2 regions of the Dietzia sp. B44 genome follow, and region 1 is predicted to be linked to the other one. Evidence: riboswitches for the same ligand, from Rfam matches in the RefSeq annotation. Region 1 holds a riboswitch; the other holds the start of a gene.
The links. Region 1 has a riboswitch for cobalamin ahead of G6017_RS02655 (energy-coupling factor ABC transporter permease). Riboswitches for the same ligand answer to the same signal wherever they lie in the genome.
Positions count from the first base shown of each region.

Region 2: linked by a shared signal. The riboswitch ahead of G6017_RS14295 (ABC transporter substrate-binding protein) and the one ahead of G6017_RS02655 (energy-coupling factor ABC transporter permease) in region 1 are both predicted to bind cobalamin.

Region 1 covers NZ_JAALEF010000060.1:6,326-14,907, reverse strand. The annotation lists gene G6017_RS02670 (helix-turn-helix transcriptional regulator) at 61-363, opposite strand; gene G6017_RS02665 (sodium-dependent bicarbonate transport family permease) at 641-1,660, shown strand; gene G6017_RS02660 (P-II family nitrogen regulator) at 1,675-1,965, shown strand; cobalamin riboswitch at 1,986-2,198, shown strand; gene G6017_RS02655 (energy-coupling factor ABC transporter permease) at 2,235-2,975, shown strand; gene cbiN (cobalt ECF transporter S component CbiN) at 2,972-3,334, shown strand; gene cbiQ (cobalt ECF transporter T component CbiQ) at 3,350-4,078, shown strand; gene G6017_RS02640 (energy-coupling factor ABC transporter ATP-binding protein) at 4,075-4,875, shown strand; gene G6017_RS02635 (hypothetical protein) at 5,222-5,425, shown strand; gene G6017_RS02630 (BLUF domain-containing protein) at 5,409-5,891, shown strand; gene G6017_RS02625 (hypothetical protein) at 5,905-6,114, opposite strand; gene G6017_RS02620 (CGNR zinc finger domain-containing protein) at 6,140-6,670, shown strand; gene G6017_RS02615 (DUF5996 family protein) at 6,750-7,649, shown strand; gene G6017_RS02610 (hypothetical protein) at 7,821-8,102, opposite strand; gene G6017_RS02605 (TerC family protein) at 8,224-8,582, opposite strand, start outside.
Region 2 covers NZ_JAALEF010000469.1:8-3,533, reverse strand. The annotation lists partial or broken gene G6017_RS14310 (sugar porter family MFS transporter) at 1-1,211, opposite strand, end outside; gene G6017_RS14305 (SgcJ/EcaC family oxidoreductase) at 1,389-1,763, shown strand; gene G6017_RS14300 (Lrp/AsnC family transcriptional regulator) at 1,798-2,079, shown strand; cobalamin riboswitch at 2,152-2,273, shown strand; gene G6017_RS14295 (ABC transporter substrate-binding protein) at 2,390-3,394, shown strand.

The DNA of each region.
Region 1 (8,582 bases):
GAGATACCCACTAGTAGTGGTCGACCACGCTGTCGGGGCGCCACGATCAGTGCCGACGGGTCACTCGTTGCCGTCGCCAGCACCCTTTCGCGGGGCCCCCAGCACGCTGAGTATCTCCCCGACCATGTGGTCCCGTTCGAGTGGATGGCGCAGCGGCAGGTCTCGGTTCAGGCTGTAGCGGTTACGGCGCCCGTCGCGGATGCGCTGCAGGTACCCGGCCTCTTCCAGTTCGGCCACGATCCGCTGGGTGGCGCGCTCGGTGATCCCGACCGCATCGGCGATGTCGCGCAGTCGCGTCTCGGAGTCCTGCGCGATGCACAACAGGACGTGCGCGTGATTGGTGAGAAACGTCCACTCTGCCACTACGCCACCCCATCACCGACGACTTCCGAGTGCCATTTTGCCTTACGTGAATCACGGTACGCATGTGGGCGTGCACGGAGCCCGTCCCACCGCGGGCCCGGTCCGCGCGCCGCGCCACAACACGCGACACCGATTTAGGCTGTTGCAAAACATGTCTTGAAAGTCATGTATTGTCGTTCCCGTTACTCGCTCGGAACAGGCGGCTAGCGCGCCACGACGGAGATCAGCTCGTCCCGCTCGGCGGCGCACGGACTCCGGACAGATCAGGGGAGACTCGATGGACCTCAGCATTCTCGGCAGCCTCACGGACCCGCCGATCCTGTTCTTCTTCCTGGGGCTGTTCGTCGCCGCTGTGCGCTCCAACCTGGAGATCCCGGCCCCCGTCACCAAGTTCCTGTCGCTCTACCTGCTCATGGCGATCGGGTTCAAGGGTGGCCAGGCTCTGCGAGAGACCGGTCTGACCGGCCGCGCCGCGGCGGTGATCGGCATCGCCCTCCTCCTGGCCCTGGTGATCCCTGCGCTGGGCTTCCTGGTCCTGCGGCGCAGGGTGAACGAGTTCGATGCGGCCGCCATCGCCGCGACCTACGGGTCGGTCAGCGCGGTGACCTTCATCGCCGCGACGCAGTTCGTGACCGCCCGTGGGGAGGAACCCGGCGGGTACATGACGGTCGCCCTGGTTCTGATGGAATCGCCCGCGATCATCATGGCGGTGCTTCTGGCCACCTGGGCACGGTCCCGTCAGCGTTCCGCCCAGATGGCGGGTGACGCGGGGGCCGGCGCTTCCTCTCCCGTGTCGGGCGCACCCCTGTCGTTGCGGGCGATCCTGCACGAGGCGTTCACCGACGGTGCGCACCTGCTGCTGATCGGGTCGCTCGTGATCGGCACCGTGGTGGGGGCCGACGCCGGCGAGGCCATGTCCCCGTTCGTCGACGACATGTTCAAGGGGCTGCTGGCCTTCTTCCTGCTCGAGATGGGCTTGCTCGTCGCCCGTCAGCTCCGCGAGGTCCGGGACGTGGGCCCGTTCCTGATCGGGTTCGGCATCGTGATGCCCCTGGTCGGAGCATCGATGGCGCTGGCCCTGGGCAGTCTGGCCGGGTTGCCGGTCGGCGACCTGACCATGCTCGCCGTGCTCGCGGCGAGCGGGTCCTACATCGTGGTGCCGGCCGTCGTGCGCTACGCGATCCCCGAAGCGCGGCCGTCCCGGTACTTCACAATGGCCCTTGCCGTGACATTCCCGTTCAACATCGTCCTCGGCATTCCGCTCTACTACACCGTCGCCCAGTACCTGGGCGCCTGAGGCGAGGAGATCCCATGAAAGACGTCAAAAGGATCGAACTGGTAGTGGAGTCCGGGGTCGCCGGGAGGTTCCTCGGCGCGTTGGATTCGCTGGGCCTGACCCATCGCACCGTGATCCCGGGAATCTACGGGCGGGGACAGCACGGTGAGCGCGGTGGGGACCCTTTCTCCACCTTCGACAACACCTTCGTGCTCGTGGCGGTCGACCCCGACCGGATCGACGAGGTCCTCCGGTCGCTGCGGCCTCTCCTGCAGTCCGTCGGGGGCATGTGCCTGGTCTCGGACGCCCAATCGGTGCGGTACTGAGTCGGCCCTCGGGAGGGGGCTAGGATCTGCTCAGCTGCGGTGCTCGGGAACCCGGTGTGAGACCGGGGCGGCCCTCGCCACTGTGAACGGATGATGTCGCCAGTCCTCTGTGCCACTGCTCGCACGCGTTGTGTGGGTGGGAAGGCGGACCGGCGGCGATCCGGTCCATCCCTTCCGGGGGTGGGCCGGGGGAACCCGTGAGCCAGGAGACCGGCCGTGGCTGCCACCACGAGTGCCCGCGAGGTGACGGGCAGAAAGGTCTCAGGCATATGCATATCGCAGAGGGTTTCCTCCCCTCGGTGCACGCCGTGGCATGGACGGCCGTCGCGGCACCGTTCGTCATCCACGGCGCGCGCGAGGTGATCAGGACGGTCCGTCGGACACCGGAGGCGGGCGTGTTGCTCGGCGTGGCCGGGGCGTTCACGTTCGTCATGTCGGCCGTCAAGCTCCCGTCGGTGACGGGCTCCAGCTCACACCCCACCGGGACCGGCCTGGGGACGATCATCTTCCGGCCCCCCGTCATGGCCTTCGTCGCCACCGTGGTGCTCATCTTCCAGGCGTTGCTGCTCGCGCACGGGGGCATCACCACTCTCGGCGCGAACGTGTTCTCCATGGGGGTCGCCGGGCCGTGGGTCGCCTACGGCGCGTTCGTCCTGTGTCGACGGGTCGCGGTGCCGCTGCTCGGCGCGGTCTTCGTCGCCGCGTTCCTCGCCGACCTGGTGACGTATCTCGTCACCAGTGCCCAGCTCGCACTGGCGTTCCCGAGCGCCGAGCACGGCCTCTGGTACTCGATGGCCGAGTTCCTCGCCGTCTTCGCCATCACCCAGATCCCGCTGGCGATCGTCGAGGCCCTGATCGTCGTGGTGATCGTCAGTGTGCTCCTGCGCATCGCCTCCCGCGAGCTCGACCTGGTGGGCTTCTTCCGGAGGGCGCGACTCGCCGGCGCGGGGACCTTCGCGGATCCCGGGGATCGTGCCGATCGGGTCGAGGCCACGGAGTCGGTGCGATGAGCGGGACGAAGCACGTCAGCGCGTGGGTGTTGGTGGGACTGGTCGCCGTGGCGTTCGCGATCGCGGTGCTGTCCCTGGTCTACGGCGCCGGGGCGGGCGGCGAGTTCGAGGGTGCGGACGGGCAGGCCGAGGGGACGATCAGCCAGGTCTCTCCCGACTACGAGCCGTGGTTCGAGCCGCTTCTGCCCGAGTTGCCGGGGGAGGTCGAATCGGGGGTGTTCGCCCTCCAGGCCGGGATCGGCGGCGGGATCGTGGGTTACGGACTCGGCGTCCTGCGGACACGTAGTAGGCAGCGTCGGGAGAGCGTGACGGGTGCGGCGACCCCGTCGGCGGCGGCCACGGGTCCGGCCGGGCACTGACCGGCCGAGCCCTAGGTGAACCCACTCGAACTCGCGGCGTCCCACAACCGTTGGTCGGACCTCCCGGTAGTCGAGAAGCTGCTGCTCTTCGGCGGTCTGCTGGTGGCGGCACTGCTCGTGCCGCCACCGGTGGGCCACGTGGCGATCCTGACTGTCTGTTGTGTGTGCGCCCTGGCGCTGGCCCGCGTCCCCGCCAGGATCTACCTCGCGGCGTTGCTCGCCCCCGTCGCGTTCCTGGCCCTGGGAATCGGTCCCCTCGTGCTGGACCTGGTGGACTGGCGCCTCGTGGTGGATCCGGCCGGGGTCGACACCGCCTGGCGGACGGTGAGCAGGGCGATCGCCGCGACGGCCGCCACCATCACCTTGGCGTGCACCACGCCCGTCGCCGACCTCCTGGCCGCCGGCCGGCGGGCCGGACTGCCCGCCCCGCTGGCTCACGTCGTGGACACCACCTACCGGCTCATCGGCCTGCTCATCGACTCCGCGCGCACGCTGCGGCATTCCCACGACCTCAGGCTCGGACACCGCACCGCCCGGGCCGCGATCAGCTCGGTCGGGACGCAGTTCGCCTCGGTATTCGTCCTGTCCGTCAGGCGGGCACGGGCGATCGACGACGCCATGTCCATGCGCGCCGAGCGCGGCCAGACCGCAGTGCTCGCCGAGGCGGACCCGGTCTCGGCCACCCGCGTGCTCGTCATCTGTCTGGTTCTCGTGTCCGTCTCGATACTGGGGGTCATGACGTGACCGTCCTCGCGCTGCGCGGTGCCCGGTTCTCCTACCGGCGTCTCGATGCCCTCGGCGGTCACACCCACACCGTGCTCGACGGCGCCGACCTGACGATCCCCGCCGGGGCGAAGATGGCGCTTCTCGGTGGAAACGGCAGCGGCAAGACCACCCTGATGCGGCTGCTCGTGGGCCTGAACCGCCTCGAGGCCGGGGAGTTGGAGCTGGACGGGGAGCGGGTCCGGGACCGCCGCGCCGACCGCACCCGCCTGCGGCAGTCGGTGCAGATGGTGCTCCAGGAACCCGACGACCAGATCTTCGCCACGACCGTGCGGGCCGACGTCTCCTTCGGCCCCGTGAACCTCGGATTGGATCGCGCCGAGGTGGCCCACCGGGTCGACGAGGCCCTGGCGGCGCTGGCGATCACCGACCTCGCCGACCGCGTCCCCCACCACTTGTCCTTCGGGCAGCGCAAGAGGGTGGCCCTGGCGGGTGCGCTGGCGATGCGGCCTCGCGTCCTGCTTCTCGACGAACCGACGGCCGGGCTCGACCCGCTCTCCTGTGAGGACCTGCTCGCGGCGCTGGAGTCGCTTCGCGCCGCGGGGGCCGCGATCCTCATGGCCACGCACGATGTCGACCTCGCCTGGGCCTGGGCGGACGACGCGGTGGTGCTCTCCGGCGGAGCGCTCACCCGCGGCCCGGTCCACCGAGTGCTGCAGGACGAGGGCCTCCTCACCGCGGCCCGGCTCACCACCCCGTGGGGCGCCGCGGTGTCACGCCGACTGGGCCGGACGGTATCGCGGCCGGGAGAGGTCTGACCACGCTCGTCATCGGGATCGCACTCGCCCGTGTTCCGGACGCGACCGATGCCATCGGTGGCGCAGTCTTCCGACGCGCATCATGATGGCCCGGTGTGCCGCTATGACGGATAGCTTCGGCAGGATGTGAGTTCTTAGGCAAGAAGAGCACTGTGGGATCGGGTGACACGTCGATGCGTGCCCATCCCTGTTTCGGCCGCGCGCGGCGGCAGCGTCTCCCGGTGACGTGGCTCGGGCCACGTTCTTCTCGACGTGTACGGCAGTGGGTGAAACACCTTGTCAAGGAAGAAAAGGGGTGGGAGTGACTTCGGCAATCGAAGGATACGAAGAAATACGATGGTCCCAGGTGGAAGACAGCTTCTTCGTCGGTAGTTTCCGCGGGAACTTCGTGGGGTACATCGATCAGAATTCTGACGGCAGTTTCACCTGCTACGACAGGATGTCGAGACCGCAGGGCGAGTCCGGATCCCTGGACGAGGCGATCTCCAGCCTGAATGATCTGTACTTTTCCGATGCGAGCGAGGGAGAGTTGAATGTCGCTGGACGCTGAGTTCCCCACGTCGCCCGGGAGCGGACAACTGAAGTATTTGGTGTACACGAGCGTGCCGGTGCGGAAGATGCTGCCGGGTGATCTGGAGTCCATTCTGTTCACCTCCCGGGAGCGCAATCGTGCCGCCGGGATCACCGGTGTCCTCCTCTTCAGGAACAACTGCTTCATTCAGTTCCTCGAAGGCCCTCCGGCCGCGATCGACGAGTTGATGACGCGCATCGCTGCCGATGACAGGCACAGTCGTGTCCGGGTCCTGTTGACGGAACCTGCAGCCGAGCGCAGCTTCGCCGACTGGAAGATGGGCTTCGGCATCCCCAAGGAGACCCGGTCGACCGGAGTCGACGGCGTGCGGGACAGTTTCAACGATCTCACCGGCGGCTCGAACTACGACGTCGTACGTCGGGCCGCCGAGGACTTCTCGATCTGGTTCAAGGTCAAGGAGCGCTCGATCTCGACCTCGCCCTGAGCGTCGCCTCTCCCTACACCCGGGCGACGGGCACGCCGGCGCGCAGGACGCGATGCGCGCCGCAGTGGCAGGACTCGTAGGTCACAGTGCCCTCGCTGGTGCGGTGGGAGGAGCGGGTCAGCCATTCGTGCTGGTGCGCGTCCGGATCCGCAGGCTGCGGAACGGGGGCGTCGTGGTCGCGGTCGTGATCGACGTCGGTGGGCGAACAGGCTGCTGTGGTCATGCGCTGACTGTGGTGCAATGGGTCAGTGCAGTTCAACCATGGCAATATGGTCGGCCCGACTCTCGCGGCGGAACTTGCCTCACTCGGCGCCCGGGAGTGGGACACCGATATGGCCGTCGGCGTGCTTCGCGCCCACGGCGTCCGCAGGCCCGATCTCGACGACGCGAGGTCGACCCGCCTACAGGAGTGGGCATTGTGGTTGAGGGCACCCTTCTCGGCGCCGGACGTGGACTCCACGTGCGACGCGATCAACGAGCTGCTGGACTCGGCCGCGTCGAGGCCGTCCCTGAGCACGCACGACGGGCACAAGCCCCACCTGCACTTCGCGGCCGACGGTGACGACGTGGTGGAGCGCGTCCGGGCCATCACCGCAGGCGGTCTGGCGATCTTCGCGGTCGAGTCGGAGGGCGGCCGTCTGGGGGCCTGTCTCCGATCGGGGTGTCCCGAGGTGTTCGTCGACACCAGCCGGAACGGTAAGCGGCGCTACTGCAGTGCCCGGTGCGGCAACCACGACGCCGTCCAACGGCACCGGGCCCCCGGCCGTCGACCCGGGTGACGCAGGGTTTCGGGTGACGCAGGGTTTCGGATGATGCAGAGGGGTGCCGTCCGGTCCCGAGATCGGGGATCATGTGCCGATGGAGACCCGAGACGAGCCCTGGCCGGCCCTGCCCCTGGAATCGTGGATCGACACCAGGGACACACTTCACCTGTGGACCCAGATCGTCGGCAAGACGCGGATGGCCCTCGGGCCGGAGATCAACCACTGGTGGGGCGTCCCGCTGTACGTGGACGCGCGGGGGCTCACCACGTCCCTGATGGTCGCCGGACACCGCGGTCTGGAGATCCGCTTCGACTTCGTCAGCCACGACCTGCTGTTCCTCGTCACTGACGGCAGCACCCGCCGGATGGCGCTCGAGCCGCGGACCGTCGCCGACTTCTACGCCGAGTACACCGGCCACCTGGGTGATCTCGGGTTCGACGTGCCGATCGTCGGGACCCCGGTCGAGCTGCCGGAGGTGATCCCGTTCGCCGAGGACACCACGCACGCGTCGTACGACGCTGACGCCGTGGCCCGTTTCTGGAGGTCGCTGGTCAGCGCGCACGGCGTCCTGTCGACGTTCCGCGGTGGGTTCCGTGGGAAGTCCTCGCCCGTCCACTTTTTCTGGGGTGCGTTCGATCTGGCCGTCACCCGGTTCTCCGGACGCTCCGCCCCCGAGCATCCCGGTGGCGTCCCGAACTGCCCGGACCGGGTCATGCACGAGGCCTACAGCGACGAGGTGTCGAGCGCGGGGTACTGGCCGGGTGGTGCGGAGGAGGGCATCTTCTACGCGTACGCCTATCCCCACCCCGAGGGGTACGACACCCATCCGGCGGTCGAGGCCCCCGCGTACTGGAGCGCCGAGCTGGGTGAGTACGTGCTGCCGTACCACCTCGTGCGACAGGCGGCGGATCCCGACGCCGTGGTGCTGAGGTTCCTCGAACAAACCCATCGCGCGGCGGAGGAGACGGCGGGCTGGAGCCGGGTCCGGGTCTAGCCCGGTCCGGCAACGACTAGGCGGGATGGGGAGTGCACCGCACGTGCGGCCGTGTCTCCGACGCACCTCTGCCGATCGGCGCGAGACCGCACCCCGGAGGGCGTTCCCCGTGTGGCACTTCCCCACGCGGATCTCCCGGATAGCGCGTGATCGACCTGGTCAGGTGGACCCTTATGCGCTGTTGGTCGCGGCAAAGACGAGGAACGCCACGAACAGTGCTGCCAGTCCCAGACCGATGCCTATGACGGCCTCACGGTGGTTCGACGCCTCGCTTTGGTCCACTCGTTTCAGACCGACCCATCCACTGGCGAGGGCGACCACTGCGGCGGCGATGGTGATCGCACCGCCGATGAAGGGCACCAGGGAGGCCAGCGCGGCAATGATGCCGGCGACCAGCGAGGTGGTCCCGGCACCGTTGCGGTAGGAAGTTCCGGTGGAACGGTCTTCGGGCATGTGGTCTCCCATGCACTTTCGAGGTGACTGACTGGTTCTCGCAACAGACACGCCGAGACCGTCTCGAATGCTATCGCCAGCTGGCCTCGAGCTGCAGCACGAGTCCGCACAACTCGGCCGGTCACGACTTCTCGAATTCATCGGCGGAGGCTTCACTCCGGGCCCGCCAGAGGGGGTCGAGGGCGGCGTCCTCCTCGGCGGTGGCGACCCTGAAGGGGGGGTCGGCCGGCGTGGGCAGCCCCTGACGTTCCTGGCCCCTGGTGGCGCGCAGGCTGGCGACAACCGAGACGGTGAGGACTGCCGTGATGACCGCGAGGGAGATGGCGGTGGGGATGTAGAACACGTCGATCTTGAGCATCATCTTGATGCCCACCCAGATCAGGATCAGCGCCAGCCCGATCTTGAGGTAGACGAAGCGGTGGATGAGGTCGGCCAGCAGGAAGTACATCGCTCGCAGGCCCAGGATGGCAAAGGCGTTGG
Region 2 (3,526 bases), on a different contig from region 1:
AGCAGCACCCACACCGCCGGGCCCCAGGACATCCCGAAGAACACGACGAAACCGTTGGCGGCGATCAGCGCGACGAGCCCCTGGGTGTCGCCGAGTTGGGGAGCGAGTTCGCCGTCGGGCCCCGGACCCATCGTGGCGGTGCTGAACATCAGGGCCATCACCGCGAGCGAGACGGTCATGCCGACCGAACCGGTCATGAGCAGCCTGCGACGCCCGATCTTGTCGATCAGCGCGATGGCCACGATCGTCACGACGATGTTCGTGACCGAGGTGATGACGGTCTGGGTGAGCGCGTCCGCCTCGGTGAAGCCGACCGACTGCCAGAGGGACGTGGAGTAGTAGAAGATCACGTTGATGCCCACGGCCTGCTGGAAGACGGACAGCACGATGCCGATCCACACGATCGGCAGGAGGTTCCTGCCGCTCGGGGTGAGCATGTCCTGCCACGACCGCTTCCTGTCCTCGCGGACCGTCGCACGGATCTCCTTGATCCGGTTGTCGACGCCGCTGGACTGGATGGTGCGCAGGACGTCCCTCGCCTCGCCGACCAGCCCCTTGGCCAGCAGGTAGCGGGGGGATTCCGGGATCATGAGCGCCAGTACGCCGTAGGTGATCGCGGGGACCAGCTCGGTGAGGAACATCCAGCGCCAGGCCTGGATCCCCAGCCACAGCTCCTCGATCGCGCCACCGGCCACGGCTGCCAGCCAGGCGTCGGAGAGCAGGGCCACGAAGATGCCGGAGACGATCGCGAGCTGCTGGAGTGACCCGAGGCGGCCGCGTATCGAGGGCGGGGCCACCTCGGCGATGTACGCCGGCGCGATGACCGAGGCCGCGCCGACGCCCAGGCCACCGACCACCCGCCACAGGATGAGGTCCCACGGGCCGAACGCGAGCCCGGAGCCGATCGCACTGACGGTGAACAGCGCCGAGGCCAGGACCATGACGCGGGTGCGCCCCCAGCGGTCGGCGAGGCGGCCCGCGAGATACGCGCCGGCGATACAGCCGAGCAGGGCCGAGGAGACGACGAACCCGGTGAGACCGGCGTTCATGCCGAAGGTCTCCTGGACGGCGTCCACCGCGCCGTTGATGACGGCGGTGTCGAAGCCGAAGAGGAACCCGCCGAGCGCGGCGACCAGGGAGATGATCACCACCCTGCCGGTGTGGAAGGACTCCTCGTCCGAGCTCCTGGCCGAGACGTTCCGTGTGGACATGGCGTACCCCGTTCCCGGGCCGGATGGACGTCCTGATGTCTGGTGAACGGAGCGTAGGCCCGCTACCAATGTGGCGCAAGTCACATATTCTTTATCGATTGCGGCGTACGAACGCTCTGATCGAGAACACGTTCTAGGCTCGAGGTGTCTCGTCGTCATACCGAAAGGGCCACCGCCGTGAGTGCCTCCCCCGAGCAGATCCGTGCCACCGCCGACTCCTACATCGCCGCGCTGGTCGCCGGCGACCTCGAGGCGGTCCTGGACCTCTACGCCGAGAACGCCACGGTCGAGGACCCCGTCGGCAACGGCACCGTCCACGAGGGCAAGGCGGCCATCCGCGAGTTCTACTCGTCCGTGGTGGCGCTGAAGATCGAGGGCGAGGTGCTCGAGGCGCGCGTGTGTGGCGACGACCTGCTGTTCAACTTCGAGATCACCACCCACTTCGACGCCGACTCCAAGGCCACCATCAACGTGTGGGACCTCATGACCCACGACGAGCAGGGCAAGATCCGTTCGATGCGCGCGTACTGGACGCCGGAGAACATGCGCTGAACCGGGGCCGCGCGACTGGACTACCCTTCAGGCCATGATCACCGCCATCGTCTTCGTCCACGCCGAGACGGCGCGCATCCCCGAGGTCGCCGAGGCGATCGCCGAGATCGACGGGGTCTCCGAGGTGTACTCGGTGACGGGCACCATCGACCTCATCGTGCTCGTGCGGGCCCGCCGCAACGAGGAGGTGGCCGACATCGTCTCCGACCGCCTGAACAAGGTCCCGGGCGTGGTCGACACCGAGACGCACATCGCGTTCCGCGCGCTGTCCAAGCACGACCTCGAGGCGGCGTTCTCCCTGGGGTACGACGAGTAGACCCCTCCCCGGTGCGCACAGTTCCGGGGAGGTGCCCCCGCGGCCGTCGCGGCGGATGTGCATACTGTCACCACGACTTGCTGATCTCCGGATACGCAGGGGAAGACCGGTGAGAATCCGGCGCTGACCCGCAACGGTGTGCCGTCACCTCGGTGACGACGAGCCCGATTACCTGCCCGGAGGTACGCGACTCTGTCCATCGCCGCGGTCTGCGATCCGGAGTCCTGCACGGTCGGCGGCCGGTGTCGACGGTCGCCCACCTGCGGGTCTCGTGTGTTCGTGGGCACACGACACGATCCGAGGTCTGATCATGTTCCGTCGCCAGTCCAGGTCCACCACGGCGCTCGCCGCGCTGCTCGTCACGGGTGTCGTCGTCGCGGGCTGCTCCCGCGGCGAGGCTCAGGAGAGCGCCACCTCGAATGAGGCGTTCGCCGAGCCGGTGACCATCACCAACTGCGAGCGTGAGTCCACGTTCGACGCCCCGCCCGAGCGCATCATCACGATGAACGCCCACGTCACGGAGACCCTCATCCAGATGGGTGCGGGGGATCGGATCGTCGGCCGGGGCTATGCCGATCGCGAGGACGTCCTGCCGGAGGTCGCCGAGGAACTCGAGGCGATTCCCGGGTTGGCCGAGGAGTATCCCAGCTGGGAGCAGATCGTCGATCTGGAACCCGACCTCGTGGTGGCCGGCATGCGCAGCGCGTTCGACGAGAAGGAGGGCCGGAGCCGGGACGCGCTCGACGCGGCGGGCATCGACACCTTCCTGTTCTCCGAGTACTGCGGCGACGGGTTCCCGGACGTCTCCATGCTCGAGACCGACTTCTCCCAGCTGGGCCGGGTCCTCGGCGTCGAGGAGGGTGCGCAGCAGCTCACCGACCGCATCGTCGACCGGATCGAGTCGGTCCGCGCCACCCTGGACGAGGCCGGGGTGACGGGGACCCCGACGTTCTTCTACGACAGCGGTGAGGCGGAGCCCCTGACGATCGGCGGCGTCGGCATCGGCCAGCTGATCGGCGAGTACGCGGGAGCCGACAACATCTTCATCGAGGGCGACCGGCCCTACCTCAAGACCACGTGGGAGATCCTCGGCGAACGCCGACCGGAGGCGATCGTCGTGCTCGACTACGGGGCCACCAGCGCCGAGGACAAGATCGAGTACCTGCGCAACCAGCCCATCATGGCCACCACGCCGGCGATCCGCGACGACCGCATCGTGGTGGTCCCCCTGGCCGACTTCTTCGAGAGTTCGCGGATGGCGACCTCGGTGGAGACGATCGCCCGCGAGCTCCACCCCGACGCCTTCGGTGGCTGATATGGCGACGGTCGTCCACGACCGTGGCGGTGGCGCGGGCGATGCGGCGACACCGGCTCCGAGCCGCCCCTCGGCGTCGTCCCGCCTCCCGTCACCGTTCCGCGCCACGAGCCCGTTCCGCGCCACGAGCCC